4 regions of the Cellvibrio sp. KY-YJ-3 genome follow, and region 1 is predicted to be linked to each of the others. Evidence: predicted binding sites of a transcription regulator. Region 1 holds the regulator's gene; each other region holds the start of a gene.

Region 1 (3,725 bases):
GCGAGGGAATTTCCAGCGGCTCGCCGTAATTGCCCTCTTCAAAATAGGCGACAAATTTGGGGTGACGCACAAAATTGATGACCGATTGCCCCTGGTCTTTGGTATTCAACCCAAGCATGCGATGGGCGGCGGGGTTCCAGAAATCCAGATGGCCGCGCGCGTCCAGAATGACCAGCCCGTCTTTGAGTGCTGAGCTGATTTCCTGGATGCGTTTGATCACCGCTTGCAGGTTGTCTTTTTCAATGCGTTGATCGCGCTGCAGTTGGTAGATGTTGTCGAACACCTGCCCCCAGATACCACTGGCCTCCGGCGGGTGTTCGCTCTCGCGTTTGAGTAGCCACTGGTTCAAGCGGCGCATTTGCCAGAGCATCCACACAATGTAAATGCCACAGCCGAGTAGCATCCACAGCGCGTAGTTGTCGCTGAAAAAACCAATCAGGCTGCAGGTGGCGAGAATAATCAGAATGCGCTGGAGTTCAGCGCTGAAACCTTTTAACAAGACCTAAACCTCGTGGCACAAAAGCGAGCGCAAAGGGGCGGACAGTCCTGCAAGACCATCGGAGGGAGGGATCCCGACGATGAGCCTCCAGGGATGGATTTACGGCGTGTCTTGCAGGACTGTCCGCCCCTTTGTGCGAATTCAGGGTAATCAGGCTTCGATTCGGGTAGAAAAACGATAGCCGGTACCGCGTACGGTTTGGATCAGGTCTTCGTGACCGTCGATGGTCAGGGCTTTGCGCAGGCGGCGGATATGCACATCGACCGTGCGCTCCTCCACATACACATTGCCGCCCCAGACATGATCCAGCAATTGGCTGCGAGTATAGGCTCTTTCCTGGTGGGTGAGAAAAAACTCCAGCAGGCGATATTCAGTGGGGCCCATATCGACTGACTGATCGTGGATGGTGACGCGGTGGCTGGCGGGGTCCAAACACAGACCCTGTACGGTGATGGGGGCGGCGGAAATCTGTGGGTCGGCACGACGCAATACCGCTTTCAAGCGGGCGACCAATTCACGCGGTGAAAAAGGTTTGGTGATGTAATCGTCGGCGCCAACTTCCAGCCCCTGAATTTTGTTGTCCTCTTCACCTTTGGCGGTGAGCATGATGATGGGAGTATTAGCGGTAACTTCGTCGCGCTTCAGGCGGCGCGCGAGTTCAATACCGCTGGTGCCGGGCATCATCCAATCCAACAGGATCAGGTCGGGTTTTTCGTCGATAATCAGGCCGTGAGCGTCCTGCGCGTTACTGGCTTCCAGCACTTGGTACTCGGCCATCTCCAGTGCCACACGCAACATATCGCGAATGGCGGATTCATCGTCGACGATAAGAATTTTGCGACCAGTCATAATCTTCTGCCTAATAAAACTACGGTAGGCTTCACGTTTCATGAAGCTATTGTTGCAGCTTATTTAATAAGCTCAGTGTTACATATTTATGACAAGTCAGAAAATTGTAGCTGCGTGCAGTCGCGTGGGCTTAGCGCCAGTAATAATCCATAGCTAAACCGGCAAATACCGCCACACCCACCCAGTTGTTATTTAAAAAGGCTTTGAAGCAGGCTTCGCGCGCGCGAAAGCGAATCAGCCATTGTTGATAGGCAAACAAACCACCCGCCACCGTCAAGCCCAGATAATAGAACAGCCCCAGCTCAAAGCGATTGCCCACCAGAATCAGCGCATAGAGCGCCAGGATTTGCAGGATGCCGGTCATCAACCGATCCTGTTCCCCAAACAAGATGGCGGTGGATTTCACGCCGATTTTAAGGTCGTCCTCGCGATCCACCATGGCATAAAAGGTGTCATAAGCTACCGTCCAGAGCACCACGGCGAGGTAAATCAGCCAAATGTTTTCGTGTAGCGAACCGGCCTCGGCCGCATAGGCCATGGGTATTCCCCAGGCAAACGCGGCACCCAATACTACCTGCGGCAAGTGGGTGTGACGTTTCATAAAAGGGTAGCAGAAGGCGAGCAACAGACCGCCGAGGGAGAGTTTGATGGTAAGCGGGTTGGTCATCAGCACTAATGCAAAGGCGATCACGCATAGGCCAATGAATAAAAAAATCGCCTCGCGGCTGGAAACTGCGCCGGTGGCGAGCGGGCGATCTTTGGTGCGCGCGACGCTGCCGTCGATTTTGCGGTCGGCAAAGTCATTGATTACGCAGCCAGCCGCGCGCATCACAATCACACCCAGAGTAAAAATCACCAGATTTTTCACGCTGGGTATGCCTTTGGCTGCCAGCCACAGGCTCCAGAGGGTGGGCCAGAGCAGCAGCAATGTGCCTATGGGGCGATCCATGCGCATCAAGCGCCAGTAGAGCGGCAGTTTTTGCTTGAGTTTGCCCATAAACCCGCTAGTCCCGGCCTTTTTAGCCGCTGTTGTACGCGGTTTTGGCGTATCTGTAGTTGCTGTTTTTGGGCTGGCGGCTTTGGTGCCAGCTGCTTTTGCAGTGGCAGGTTTAGCGGAGCGGCGGGGCGTTTTAGGGGTTGTCATAAGCCGATATTCAAATGTTATTGATTATTGATCGATGGTTTATCCTGCAACAACTGAGCGCAGAGCGCGGGTAAAAACACCTCACTCACCAGCAGCGGTTTCCCATCCAATGCAAACACCGAGCGACGTCCCCAGAGTGAGTTCTGGCGGGCGATACTGGCGTGCACATAGCCATCATCGGCGCTAAAGGCGGCTACTGCAATGGGGCTGCGCCGCAAGTGCGGCTGACTAAACAAAAAGGCGCCGAGTGGACGATTGTGCTGTTTGCGCAGGTGGCGCAATTTACCGCTAAGGCTGGACAGCGGCAGTACACTGCGCGCAAATACCCATGGCTGGTTGCGACCACACAGAATTACCTCGCGGATTAATGCGCGCGCGGGCCGCGCCATGGCGAGTGCTTGTTGTTCTTCACGGCTGGGGAGGGCGAGATATTGACGCAGAACCTCCAAGTGAAACTGGCCTTGGCTGAGCGCAATCAAACGGGCGGTGAGTGAGCCGCTATCATCCAGCCAAGCGCATAAGGCGCGCGGAGGACGGCTTTGGGGCGGCAGCTGTCGGCGTGGGCGCCAGCGGAAACTGCGGTGGGTGGAAGCTATCGCACTGGGCAAAACTATCTCCTCTGCCTGCTGTGAGCGGGCGCAGTTTATCAGCTTGATTCAGAGCGCGGTGGTGAAAAAGCGCCGTCAAGCCTGCCGCAACCGCCTGCAAGCAGGTAAACTCGCGGCTTGATACCCTAAAGGAGAAGCATTATGCATAAGACCGATATAGTTGTTGCCCTGGCCAATACGACTGACCTGGGCGTAAATAAAGCGGATTTGGTGGTCTCGGCGTTTATTGAGCAGATCACCAATGCCTTGGCGCGCGGTGAGTCGGTAGCGCTGCTGGGTTTTGGCAGTTTTAATGTGAGCGAGCGCGCCGCGCGTGAAGGCCGCAATCCGCAGACGGGTGCCACTATCCAAATCGCCGCCAGCAAAACCGTCACCTTTAAAGCGGGCAAAGCGTTGAAAGACGCCGTTAACGAATAATTTTTTCCCTGTTCATCCCCTCTGCGGCGGTTCGCTGCCGCAGTCATCTACCCTCGATACCCAATAATTCCAAGAGGTTTTCCTATGTCACTGACTAACAAGATTCTGCTCGGCATGCTGTTGGGCATTGTAGTTGGGGTAGTGTTTAACCTGATTTTAGGGGTAGATGAAGCGAATAAGGTTCCAGCAACGCAACTGGGGCAATGGT
Region 2 (3,725 bases), 1.4 Mb from region 1:
CGACCAAACCCCATCATCACCGCGGAAAAAATTCCAGGACTGGCCGTAGGCAACACCACACCAACAACTGTCTGCCAGCGTGTTGCGCCAAGCGCCAATGAGCCCTGTGTTAAATGGCGGGGCACACTGAACACCGCATCTTCAGCAATGGAAAAAATTGTTGGGATAACAGCAAAGCCCATTACTATGCCGACCACCAAAGCATTGCGCTGGCTGTAGCTAATACCGTTTTCAGTAAACCACTGACGCATACTGCCATCAAAAAACCAGATCTCCGCTAAAGGGCTGGCGGCGATACAAGCCCACACGGTGAGAATAATCGGCAGCACTAGAATGACAGCTTCCCAACCCTCAGGTACGCGGTTGCGCAGCGAATCCGGACACCGGCTCCAGAGATAGCCCGTAATTAGCATAATAATCGGCAATAAAATCAAAATACTGAATATTGCTGGCAAATGATTTTCGATAAACGGTGCGAGCCACAAACCTGCGAGGAAACCTAAAATAACAGTGGGCAATGCAGCCATAATTTCGATAGTGGGTTTAACAATGCCGCGCAATTTGGGCGTCATAAAATAGGCGGTATAAATTGCCCCCATCACCCCCAAAGGTACCGCAAACAGAATCGCGAAAAATGCAGCTTTCAACGTGCCGATAGAAAGCGGAACAAAACTCATTTTAGGTTCAAAATTATCGCTGCCCGATGATGCCTGCCAAATGTATTCCGGTGCATCGCGCCCTTCGTACCACACTTTTTTCCAGAGCGAGCTGAAAGAAACCTCGGGGTGTTTGTTCCAGACATCGGCCACACTCAGGTTATTAGCGTCATCCAACCACAAGCTGCGATTGTGAATGGGAGAAATAGCAAGCTGCTGAATAGGTTTATCACTCACCGACTCAATTAATAAGGTGCGCTGGGAGGTAGCGTAGTAAATACCGATATTGCCTTTGTCGTCGCCAGCCCAGAAACCGCGACGCGCATGCTCAGGTGTGATACGGGTGATGGCGCCATCCAACGCCTCAAAACCACGTACATATTTCAATTCATAAATGTTGTCGGGGTTGCGAACCAGAAACCATTGGCTGAGGGCTCCCTTGTCGGTGCCAATAATGAGCGAGGCAGTTCCCACCAAAAACTCCATACGGGTCACTTTGCCATCAGCAATAGCCACTGGTGCCTGAACTTTTATAGCGCTAGGGTTGATGATGCTGTAGAGCAATAATTGCGACTGATCTGTAGCAATCACTAAATGCTGGGCACCGCTATCAATCTGCATAGATACGGGCTTACTGCCATTTGGAAGCGAGGGAAGCGCTATCACTTCCTGACTGATACTGACTTCCCCGGTAATCATATTTTGACTGCTGCTAAAAATAGCGAGCAGTAGACGCTCATCTGCCGTCATGGCCGCTAATAAAATACCGCTGGAAGTCTCTTGTACGGCTAGCTGGGTAAGCGCTGCGCCTTGGTCATCCAGGGTTAAGGGAGAATCACCCAAGGGATACACCAAACTCGGTGTGATTTGGCGTTTATCGTTTGGATAACTGAGCGCGTAATTGGCTTTGGTTATTGATACCTGGCCATTGCTGTAACCATAAGCAACCAGACCGTAATCAGGCGTACTGGTCGCCATACTGGTAAAACTCACATCAGCGGCGCGCGATATCTGGGCATTAAGCACTTGGCTGCCATCGCTGACATTAAAAAAATGCACTGCGCCGCTACGCTTGAAACTGGCGCCAATTTCTTCGTAGCGTTCCAGCGTGAGGTATTCAGTCGGGTCGGAGGCCTGCTGTTGCAACTGGGCGGGCGTGTAGCTGTGCAAGGGTTCAACCGAGGCACCACGAAACAAGGGAGCAATTTCGGAGAATAGATAAAAGAAAATTAAACCGAGTGAAAATACTACCGCGAGTCCGGCAGACATCACCCCGTAGCGCGATAGCTGGTCTTTAAATTTGCGAATGTTGCGCAACTTGCTGCGCTGCTCGCGATTGGGCATCAGGCTCTGGATTGGCTTTGCCGCTGTAATGGGTTCGGACATGGTCTACTCACCTGTTTTATCGTCTGGCGCAAGAATCCTAACAATCAAAGATGACACTTTTGTTACAAAAACCCGAAACTGTCATCTGACTGTCATATTTACCCTGGCTCTGTCTATAAAAAAACGCCGAACAAGTCGGCGTTTTTATGGGTAACACAAGAAAATCCAGGCGCGCGCTGATTACTTCTGCAATTCAGCCAGTGCTTTGTTGGCCATTGACGCAGGCAGTGGGATATAACCATCGCGCACTACGGTTTCCTGGCCTTGCTTGGAAAGAATCAACTTCACAAACTCTAACTGAATCGCATCCAGCGGGCGGTTCGGATGCTTGTTGATATACATGAACAACACACGTGACAGCGGATAGGTTCCATCCAGCGCGTGAGTTGCATCGGCAGTAACGTAAGGCTGCCCATCTTTCTTGGACAGAGGCACGGCGCGCACACCTGAAGTGATGTAGCCAATACCTGAGTAACCAATACCGTTGATCGATTCAGACACACCCTGGACTACAGATGCAGAACCTGGTTGCTCGAGAATGTTGGATTTAAAATCACCTTTACACAGGGCTTCATCTTTGAAGTAACCATAAGTACCAGAAACGGCATTGCGGCTGTACATGGTGAAATCACGATTTGCCCATGCACCGGTCAACCCCACATCACCCCAACGAGTCAGGTCTTTGGCACCACCACATTTGCGGGTTGCCGAGAAAATGGCATCAACTTGAGGAATACTTAAACCTTCGATCGGGTTGTCTTTGTTTACGTAAACTGCAAGTACGTCAATCGCTACCGGTACAGCGGTGGGTTTGTAGCCATGCTTGGCTTCAAACGCCTGGATTTCCTCGGTTTTCATCGCGCGGCTCATAGGCCCGAAGTTAGCAGTACCTTCGGTTAAGGCCGGTGGTGCAGTTGAAGAACCAGCACCTTGAATCTGGATATTGACGTTGGGATACCACTTTTTGAAATCTTCAGCCCAAAGGGTCATCAGGTTGTTGAGTGTGTCAGAACCGATTGAGTTGACGTTACCTGATACGCCAGTGGTCGCCTTGTACTCTGGCAGCGCTGGATCAATTGCAGCCTGCAATGCAGTAGCACAAACCATAGAGCCGGCAAGAACCAACCCCTTCATAATTTTCATAGCGTTCATAGAGCGCTCCATCTGTGATTACATGAGTAATAAATAGTGTGTCTACCTGTGAAGAGTTGTCCCTTCAGTGAGACTTACTTTACCCAGCAAATATGACAGTTATGTGACCGGAGGAAATTTTTGTCACAAATGTGTCGCACAAATGTCATACAGCCAAACCAGGGTTATACCGCCACCCAAAACAAAAACACCAGCCGAAGCTGGTGTTTGTGAACATCAAAAACGAGACGATTTATTTAACCACGCGCAAGCCCGGTCGTTTGGCGGGAGGAGTGTCCCCCGAGGGTACAGAACCGCCTCCCGTCGACACAGGAGTCGGCCCACTGGGTGGCGGCGGTGCAGGATTAACTTCCGGCTCGAACATCATACCCTGCCCATTTTCACGAGCATAAATTCCTAAAATTGCACCACAGGGAATATAGAGATTATTGACCACCCCACTAAAGCGCGCATTAAACGATACGGCAGTATTATCCATAAAAAAATCTTTAATCGCCGAAGGGGAGATATTCAGAATAATTTGTCCCTCCT
Region 3 (3,725 bases), 1.6 Mb from region 1:
GGTTGCGATGATTTGTTGTAAAGCTCTACGTAATCAAAATCCAAATCGGCGCGGCCTTTGGATACCACTTCGTTAATCACAATATCGCTCTGCGATGCGGGTGGGTTCACTACTGGTAAAGCGTTAATCACACCGGGAGTTGCGGTCAGCGCTTCAGCTTCATCGTGCCACTCGCCACCATCGGGCAAACGGCCAATGGTGTTTACATGGCTACCGGCAGCCCAACCTTTTTCATCAATAATTTCGCCCTTGTGGGTCAGCAATGCTGTATCGCCTTTACCCAAACCAAATTCAGCGGCACCGCCAATAATGGTTCCCTCTGGCGCACCAAAGGGTACGGCAGTTTGATCTACCGCTACCAACAAGAATCCTTTAGCCGGAATGACACTGCCCGCCGGTATTAACACGCCGGGAACTTTGTCCTCACCAAAACCTTTTAAATCGTTGACCGCCCATTCGCCTTCGACGAAGGTGTAATCGCTATTGCCTGGGTTGTAGATTTCGATGTAGTCATAACCACCGCCGTCCGAGCGCATTTCATTGAGCACCAGCGTCGGCAAGGCGGCTGAAGATACTGACGATGAGCTGCTGCTTTCACTTAACGAAGAAGAACTTTCAACAGAGCTAATAGTTGCAGAAGAAGTGGTTGCAGAACTTGTAGTTGCAACAGAAGTGCTCGACGAAGATATAGTATCCACCGAAGAGGCATCGCTGGATGACGACACGCTGCTTGAACTGCTGGTTGAGCTAATGGATGAACTGCTGGATGAATCATTGTCATCACCGCCGCAGGCCACCAGGCTAAATGACACAGCGGCCAGCGCTGCCCAGCGTGGTATTTGTTGGATGAGTTTCATATTATGTGTTCTCAAATAAGGCATGTGTTAATAAAACCAAGGCTATTTGTCGTAAATAAATGTTTTTTGGCGCGCCAAGGTTACGGCAGCCAGATGACAGAAAAACAACAAATAAATGACAGCTTGATTACACAAAAACCGAGGTGATGAGTGACCACAACCCAACAAGTAGTACTGGTGTACGACAAAGAATGCCCCGCCTGCGACAACTACTGCCGCATGGTGCGTATTCGTGAGGATATTGGTGAATTAGTGCTGTGGGATGCGCGCGAGCCAGGGCCCATTATGGATGAGATTACCGCACTGGGTTGGGATATAGATCAGGGTATGGTGGTGAAACTGGAGCAGCAACTCTATTACGGTTCCGATGCAATTTACATGCTGTCGCTGCTGAGCAGTCGCTCGGGGTTGTTTAATCGTTTGAACTATTGGCTGTTTAAATCCAAACGATTAAGCCATGTGCTTTACCCGATTCTGCGCGCACTGCGTAATTTATTATTAAAGCTATTGGGCAAAACCAAAATTAATAATTTGGGTTTTGCCAACAACGATAAGTTTTAATATCAACAAAGCAATACCAATAAACCACTACGAAGACCTACTGCAATGCAGGCATAACAAAGGGCAACAAGGTTAAGCCTGCAACAAAAATAATCGCAATCACCAACGCCATAAAACGCAGCGGTTGCGCACAAAAATGTTGCCACAGACTGGGCACCTGCCCCGCCTCCACCAACTGCGCATAATTTTGCTGCTGGCGAATCGCGCGCTCAGCTTGATAGGCGTGAATCAATTCCCGCGCTCGTTGTTCTTGTGCGCCATCTGCGAGCCAAATTGCATCCAACCCTACGCGGAAAAATCCAGCATCGGTTTCATAGTAGTTAATCTGGTGCTCGTTGAGCAGCATACGAATTTCCTGAGCTTCATCGTCAGGCACTTGCGCGAGTTTGAATAATAATCTGGCCATAATGTCCGGTTAATCTTGTTATTGACGGTGTTAAGTGCGGAGGATAACAGTTCTCTGTGTGCGGTTTATATTATCTTGCCATGTTGTGCGTTTCATTTTCTTCGCCAGAGCGACTATGATCAACCCTAACACTCAATTTGGAAGATAAGGATGACTGCGTTGCTCTTTCACATTGAACAACCTGATGCAGCCGATCCACCGTCTGGCAGGGTGCAGCTGCACCTGTGCGGGGACTGGCAACTTGGCCATACTCCCGATGGCGAAGGCCTGTGCGCCGCTATCCCTCCGGATAGCAAAACTATCACACTCATCACCGATGAACTCAAACAGTGGGACTCCAGCCTCGCCGTTACTCTGCTGCAACTCGCGCGCTGGTGCGAACAACAGCAAATTTCGCTGGATACCAGTGCCACGCCGGAAACCCTGCAACAACTTCTCAACCTGGCTACCGCAATTCCCGCCTACCAACCCGCCACCACCAATAACAAGGTAAGTTTGCTCAGCCGATTGCAAAAAACAATTGCTGCCCAAGGGGAAGGTTTAGCGCGCACCCTGACGTTTATTGGCGATGTGAGCCTCGCGTTTATCAATTGGTTGCGTGGCAATGCCAAAACACGTAGGCAGGATATTTTCTTTTTTATCGATCAGGTTGGTCCACGCGCGCTGGCGATTGTCACCTTGATTGCATTGCTCGTGGGCATGATTCTCGCGTATTTGGGTTCAGTGCAATTACGCCAATTGGGCGCCCAGGTGTACGTGGCCGATTTGGTTGCGATTGGTATGGTGCGCGAAATGGGCGCATTGATGACCGCGGTAATTATGGCGGGCCGCACCGGTGCAGCTTACGCGGCGCAATTGGGTACCATGCAAGTGAATGAAGAAATTGATGCATTAAAAACCATGGGTATTTCCGCCATGGAATTTTTAGTGTTACCGCGTTTATTAGCACTGGTTTTTATTATGCCGCTGCTGTGCATTTACGCCGATGTAATCGGCATGTTTGGCGGTGCGTTAGTCGCGACCAGTATGGATGTCAATTTTAGCCAGTACATTTTGCAAACACAGGGCGCGGTGGACCTTATGGATATCATGGCCGGTTTAATTAAAAGTGTATTTTTCGGCATTTTAATAGCCATCGCCGGTTGTCAGGCCGGGATAGAGTGCGGGCGCAATTCCGATGCGGTTGGCATGGCGGCCACCAATGCCGTGGTGCGCGCCATTGTCTATTTAGTGGTCGCCGATGCAGCATTTAATATTCTTTACGACAAGCTGGGTATTTAAGATGAATACCACTCCGTTTATTAGCGTGCGCGATCTCAGCATCGGTTATGGCAGCCGTGTAGTGCAGCAGAATCTAAATTTTGATATTGGTAAAAACGATATTTTTTTTATTATCGGTGGCAGCGGCTGCGGCAAAACCACATTACTCAAACATATGATTGGTTTGATAGCACCAAGCAAAGGCCAAGTGTTATACGAAGGTGTCAATTATTATCAAGCCGATGAAGACACACAATTAAAACTGTTGCAGAGCTGGGGCATTACTTATCAGTCGGGCGCTTTGTTTTCCAGTATGACGCTTGCTGAAAACGTCGCCCTGCCCTTGCAGTTGTATACGGACTTATCCGAAAAACAAATCGCCGAAACAGTTGCGTACAAATTATCCCTGGTCGGGCTCGCGGGTTATGAAACATTTTATCCGTCAGAAATCAGTGGCGGCATGCACAAACGTGCGGGGCTAGCTCGCGCCATCGCACTGGACCCGCAATTATTGTTTTTTGACGAACCTTCCGCAGGCCTGGACCCCATCAGCTCCTTGCGGCTGGATCAATTAATCGTGCAAATCTGTAAAGCGCTGGGCTCCACGGTAATTATCGTCTCACATGAACTGCCCAGCATTT
Region 4 (3,725 bases), 610 kb from region 1:
TTTGCAATGTGGGCAGAGCGTGCGCACCAAGCGCTGTGCCATCACACCCAGTAAGGTCGCGTTGATCAAATAAGAGGGAATGCCCAAATCCAGTAATCGGGCAACGGTCGAGGGGGCATCGTTGGTGTGCACGGTCGATAGCACCAAGTGGCCGGTAAGCGCGGCTTGCACTGCCATTTGGGCGGTTTCCAGGTCGCGAATCTCACCCACCATGATAATGTCCGGGTCTTGCCGCATCAGGCTGCGGATACCGGCGGCAAAGTCCAGCCCGATTTTGTGGTGCACTTGCGTCTGGTTAAAACGCTCCTCCACCATTTCAATAGGGTCTTCAATAGTGCTGACATTCACCTCATCGGTGGCAACTTGTCGCAGCGATGAATAAAGGGTGGTGGTTTTACCGGAACCTGTGGGGCCGGTCACCAACAAGATGCCATTGGGGCGGCTAAGCATGGAGTACCAGCGCGCATAGTCATCGCCCACCAAACCCAAGTCGGTAAAACTGCGCAGCAACACTTCCGGGTCAAAAATCCGCATCACCAGTTTTTCGCCAAAGGCGGTGGGCAAGGTGGACATACGCAATTCAATTTCACTGCCATCGCTGCGCCGGGTTTTGATGCGACCGTCTTGCGGCTTGCGCTTTTCGGCAATATCCATGCGCGCCAACACCTTGAAGCGGCTGGTGACAGCGGTGGACACATTGGCGGGCAATTCGTAGACGTAATGCAAAACGCCATCGATACGGAAGCGGATGCGCCCTACTTCCCGGCGCGGCTCTATATGAATGTCACTGGCGCGCTGGTCATACGCGTATTGCAGCAACCAGTCCACTATCTTGACGATATGCTGGTCATTGGCATCCGGGTCGCTGGCTTTGCCCAGCTCCACCAGCTGCTCAAAGTTGGTAATCGCCGAGGCCGCCGTCGCCCCGCTGGCGCCGGAGACAGAGCGCGCCAAGGTGTAAAACTCCACCATAAAACGCTCGATGTCGGCGGGATTAGCCACCACGCGTTTCACCGTGCGGCGCGCCACATGCTCCACCTGCGGCTCCCAACCAGCCATAAAGGGTTGGGTACAGGCGATGATGACGTGATCCGACTCCACTTTGACGCACAAAATACCGTGGCGCTTGGCAAAGGCGTAACTGATCACCTCGGTACACTTGGCGACATCAATCTTCATCGGATCTATATGAAACAACGGCAGGCGCGCCTTGTTAGCTAACCACTCGGTGAGCGTATCGCCATCCAGAATCTTGCCCGGGCGCTGTAAATCTTCCAGATTTTGGGTGGCGACATAGGCCAGCGGGTGCATGATCGCCTGTTCGCGGCTGCGTGAGGCGCCGAGCAACATATTGGCATCCAGCTGCGACATGCGCCCATCAACGACCAGATCATTGATCAAGCCGCGCAAATCCAATACCCGATCCAGCACCATCGACGTTATTCCTGTAAATAAGAGAGCTGCGACTAAAAACCTGCACTGATTGTAGCGGCTCTGCTGACGCGAGTCTGCCCACAAGGCGACAGGCTGGCGTTTTGGTCAGCAACCACTAAGCTCAACACACCCGAAACCTAGACACCTATGCCTAACAACCAATACCAGCCACTAACAAAAGTTCAGCTAAAAAGCATCACAACTTTGTCATAAATAAGTAATAAAGCTGCGTGACCTTGGCGAGTGATGTTTTTATACTGCGCACACTTTTAACCCGAGGGGATAACCATGCCTTTTGCAAACTTGTCGAACCTGTTTGGCCGCTCGCCCATCAAGCCCATGCAAGAGCACATGGCGCTGGCTGTTAAAGCCGCCGCCGAACTCGTACCTTTTTTTGAAGCTGTCACCGGCAATGACTGGCCTCTGGCCAGCAGCATTCAGCAGCAAGTGGTGAAATTCGAAAACGATGCGGACGAAATCAAAAAGCACCTGCGCTTGCATCTGCCCAAAAGCCTGTTCCTGCCGGTACCACGCACCGACCTGCTCGAACTGCTAACTATGCAGGATCGCATTCCCAACCGCGCCAAAGACATCGCCGGTATCATCATGGGTCGTCGCATGACCATCCCCGAAAGCATGAAACCGCAGATGAATGAATTTGTGCGCGCCAGTGTTGCGGCAGCCGAGCAAGCGCTCACCGCCATCAACGAACTGGACGAGCTGCTCGAGACCGGTTTTAGCGGCCGCGAGCTGACCGTTGTCGAAAATATGATCAAGGAATTGGACATTCTTGAGGAGAAAGCCGACCAATTGGAAATTGGCGTGCGCACCTCACTCTTTGCCCTCGAAGCCCAGCTCCCCCCGGTAGATGTGATGTTCCTGTACAACATCATCGACTGGGTGGGTGATATCGCCAACCGCGCACACGATGTGGGCGGCCGTTTGCAACTGCTGCTGGCGCATTAATCCTTTACCTTGAGGAATTCAAGATGACTTTATTTGCTGAATACGGCCATGTGCTGTTTATTCTTGCCTGTGCTTTTGGCCTCTTTATGGCATGGGGCATAGGTGCCAATGATGTATCCAACGCAATGGGAACCTCGGTTGGCTCGCGTGCGCTTACCATGAAACAGGCCATTTTAATTGCCATGGTATTTGAGTTTGCCGGGGCCTACCTAGCTGGTGGTGAAGTGACAGAAACCATCCGTAGCGGGATTGTTGAACTGGACGTGATGACCGACCACCCGGATTTATTTGTCTTCGGCATGCTCGCCTCGCTGCTAGCAGCGGGTAGCTGGTTATTAATCGCCAGTATTTTGGGCTGGCCGGTATCCACCACCCACTCGATTGTCGGCGCCATCATTGGTTTTGCCGCCGTGGGCATTTCCGCCGATGCGGTGCAGTGGAGCAAGGTGTGGGGCATCGTCGGCAGCTGGGTAATTACCCCCGTTATTGCAGGCTTCCTCGCTTTCTGGATTTTCCGCTCAGTGCAATTCCTGATTCTGGACACAGAAGATCCGTTTTCCAATGCCAAACGCTACATACCCATTTATATGTTTGCGGTAGGTTTCTTTTTGTCGATGGTCACCATCCTCAAAGGCCTGAAATATGTACTTAGCTCACACAACCTTTCGTTTAGCTTTCTGGAAAGTACCTTTATAGCGGCTATTATCGGCCTCGTGGTAGCAGGCTTTGGGATGTACCTTCTCAGCCGCATTACCCAGGACAAGACAGCGGATAAAGACAACCGTTTCTCCAGTGTAGAGCGCGTGTTTGGGGTATTGATGATCTTCACTGCTTGTTCCATGGCATTTGCACACGGCTCCAACGATGTAGCCAACGCAGTGGGCCCTATGGCAGCGGTAATCAGTGTTGTTCAATCGGGTGAGGTGGGCGCCAAAGCCGCCGTCGCCCCATGGGTTCTGTTATTGGGTGGCGTTGGTATTGTTGTTGGCCTGGCAACCTATGGCTACAAGGTAATGCAAACCATTGGTAAAAAGATTACCGAACTCACCCCCAGCCGTGGTTTCGCCGCCGAAATGTCGGCAGCCGCCACCGTAGTCATTGCATCCGGCCTCGGCCTGCCCATTTCTACCACTCACACTCTGGTGGGTGCGGTGCTGGGGGTAGGTTTGGCGCGCGGGATAGGAGCATTAAATTTACGGGTCATAGGCGGTATCTTCGCCTCTTGGGTTATTACCTTACCCGCCGGAGCAGGCCTGTCGATTCTGTTTTTCTACTTCCTAAAAGGCGTGTTCAGTTAAGTCTCATTCCACCCCAAAAAACCCGAG

What was found. The regulator PhoB, encoded in region 1, activates phosphate uptake and scavenging genes when phosphate is short. The targets are predictions, from matches to a motif close to TGTCATAAANNTGTAACA.
Region 2: the regulator PhoB is predicted to act here: its motif matches at 2,122-2,139, upstream of D0B88_RS17400 (ABC transporter permease subunit).
Region 3: the regulator PhoB is predicted to act here: its motif matches at 961-978, upstream of D0B88_RS11105 (choice-of-anchor I family protein).
Region 4: the regulator PhoB is predicted to act here: its motif matches at 1,640-1,657, upstream of D0B88_RS02020 (TIGR00153 family protein).

The regions. Positions count from the first base shown of each region.
Region 1 covers NZ_CP031727.1:1,044,104-1,047,828, forward strand. The annotation lists gene phoR (phosphate regulon sensor histidine kinase PhoR) at 1-499, opposite strand, end outside; gene phoB (phosphate regulon transcriptional regulator PhoB) at 650-1,348, opposite strand; gene ubiA (4-hydroxybenzoate octaprenyltransferase) at 1,479-2,345, opposite strand; gene D0B88_RS04485 (chorismate lyase) at 2,510-3,100, opposite strand; gene D0B88_RS04490 (HU family DNA-binding protein) at 3,242-3,517, shown strand; gene D0B88_RS04495 (dicarboxylate/amino acid:cation symporter) at 3,602-3,725, shown strand, end outside.
Region 2 covers NZ_CP031727.1:4,104,923-4,108,647, forward strand. The annotation lists gene D0B88_RS17400 (ABC transporter permease subunit) at 1-2,042, opposite strand, end outside; gene D0B88_RS17405 (PstS family phosphate ABC transporter substrate-binding protein) at 2,223-3,194, opposite strand; gene D0B88_RS17410 (ClpXP protease specificity-enhancing factor) at 3,427-3,725, opposite strand, start outside.
Region 3 covers NZ_CP031727.1:2,625,040-2,628,764, reverse strand. The annotation lists gene D0B88_RS11105 (choice-of-anchor I family protein) at 1-857, opposite strand, end outside; gene D0B88_RS11100 (DCC1-like thiol-disulfide oxidoreductase family protein) at 1,008-1,418, shown strand; gene D0B88_RS11095 (DUF6164 family protein) at 1,456-1,824, opposite strand; gene D0B88_RS11090 (ABC transporter permease) at 1,975-3,105, shown strand; gene D0B88_RS11085 (ABC transporter ATP-binding protein) at 3,107-3,725, shown strand, end outside.
Region 4 covers NZ_CP031727.1:435,603-439,327, forward strand. The annotation lists gene D0B88_RS02015 (GspE/PulE family protein) at 1-1,434, opposite strand, end outside; gene D0B88_RS02020 (TIGR00153 family protein) at 1,723-2,400, shown strand; gene D0B88_RS02025 (inorganic phosphate transporter) at 2,424-3,698, shown strand.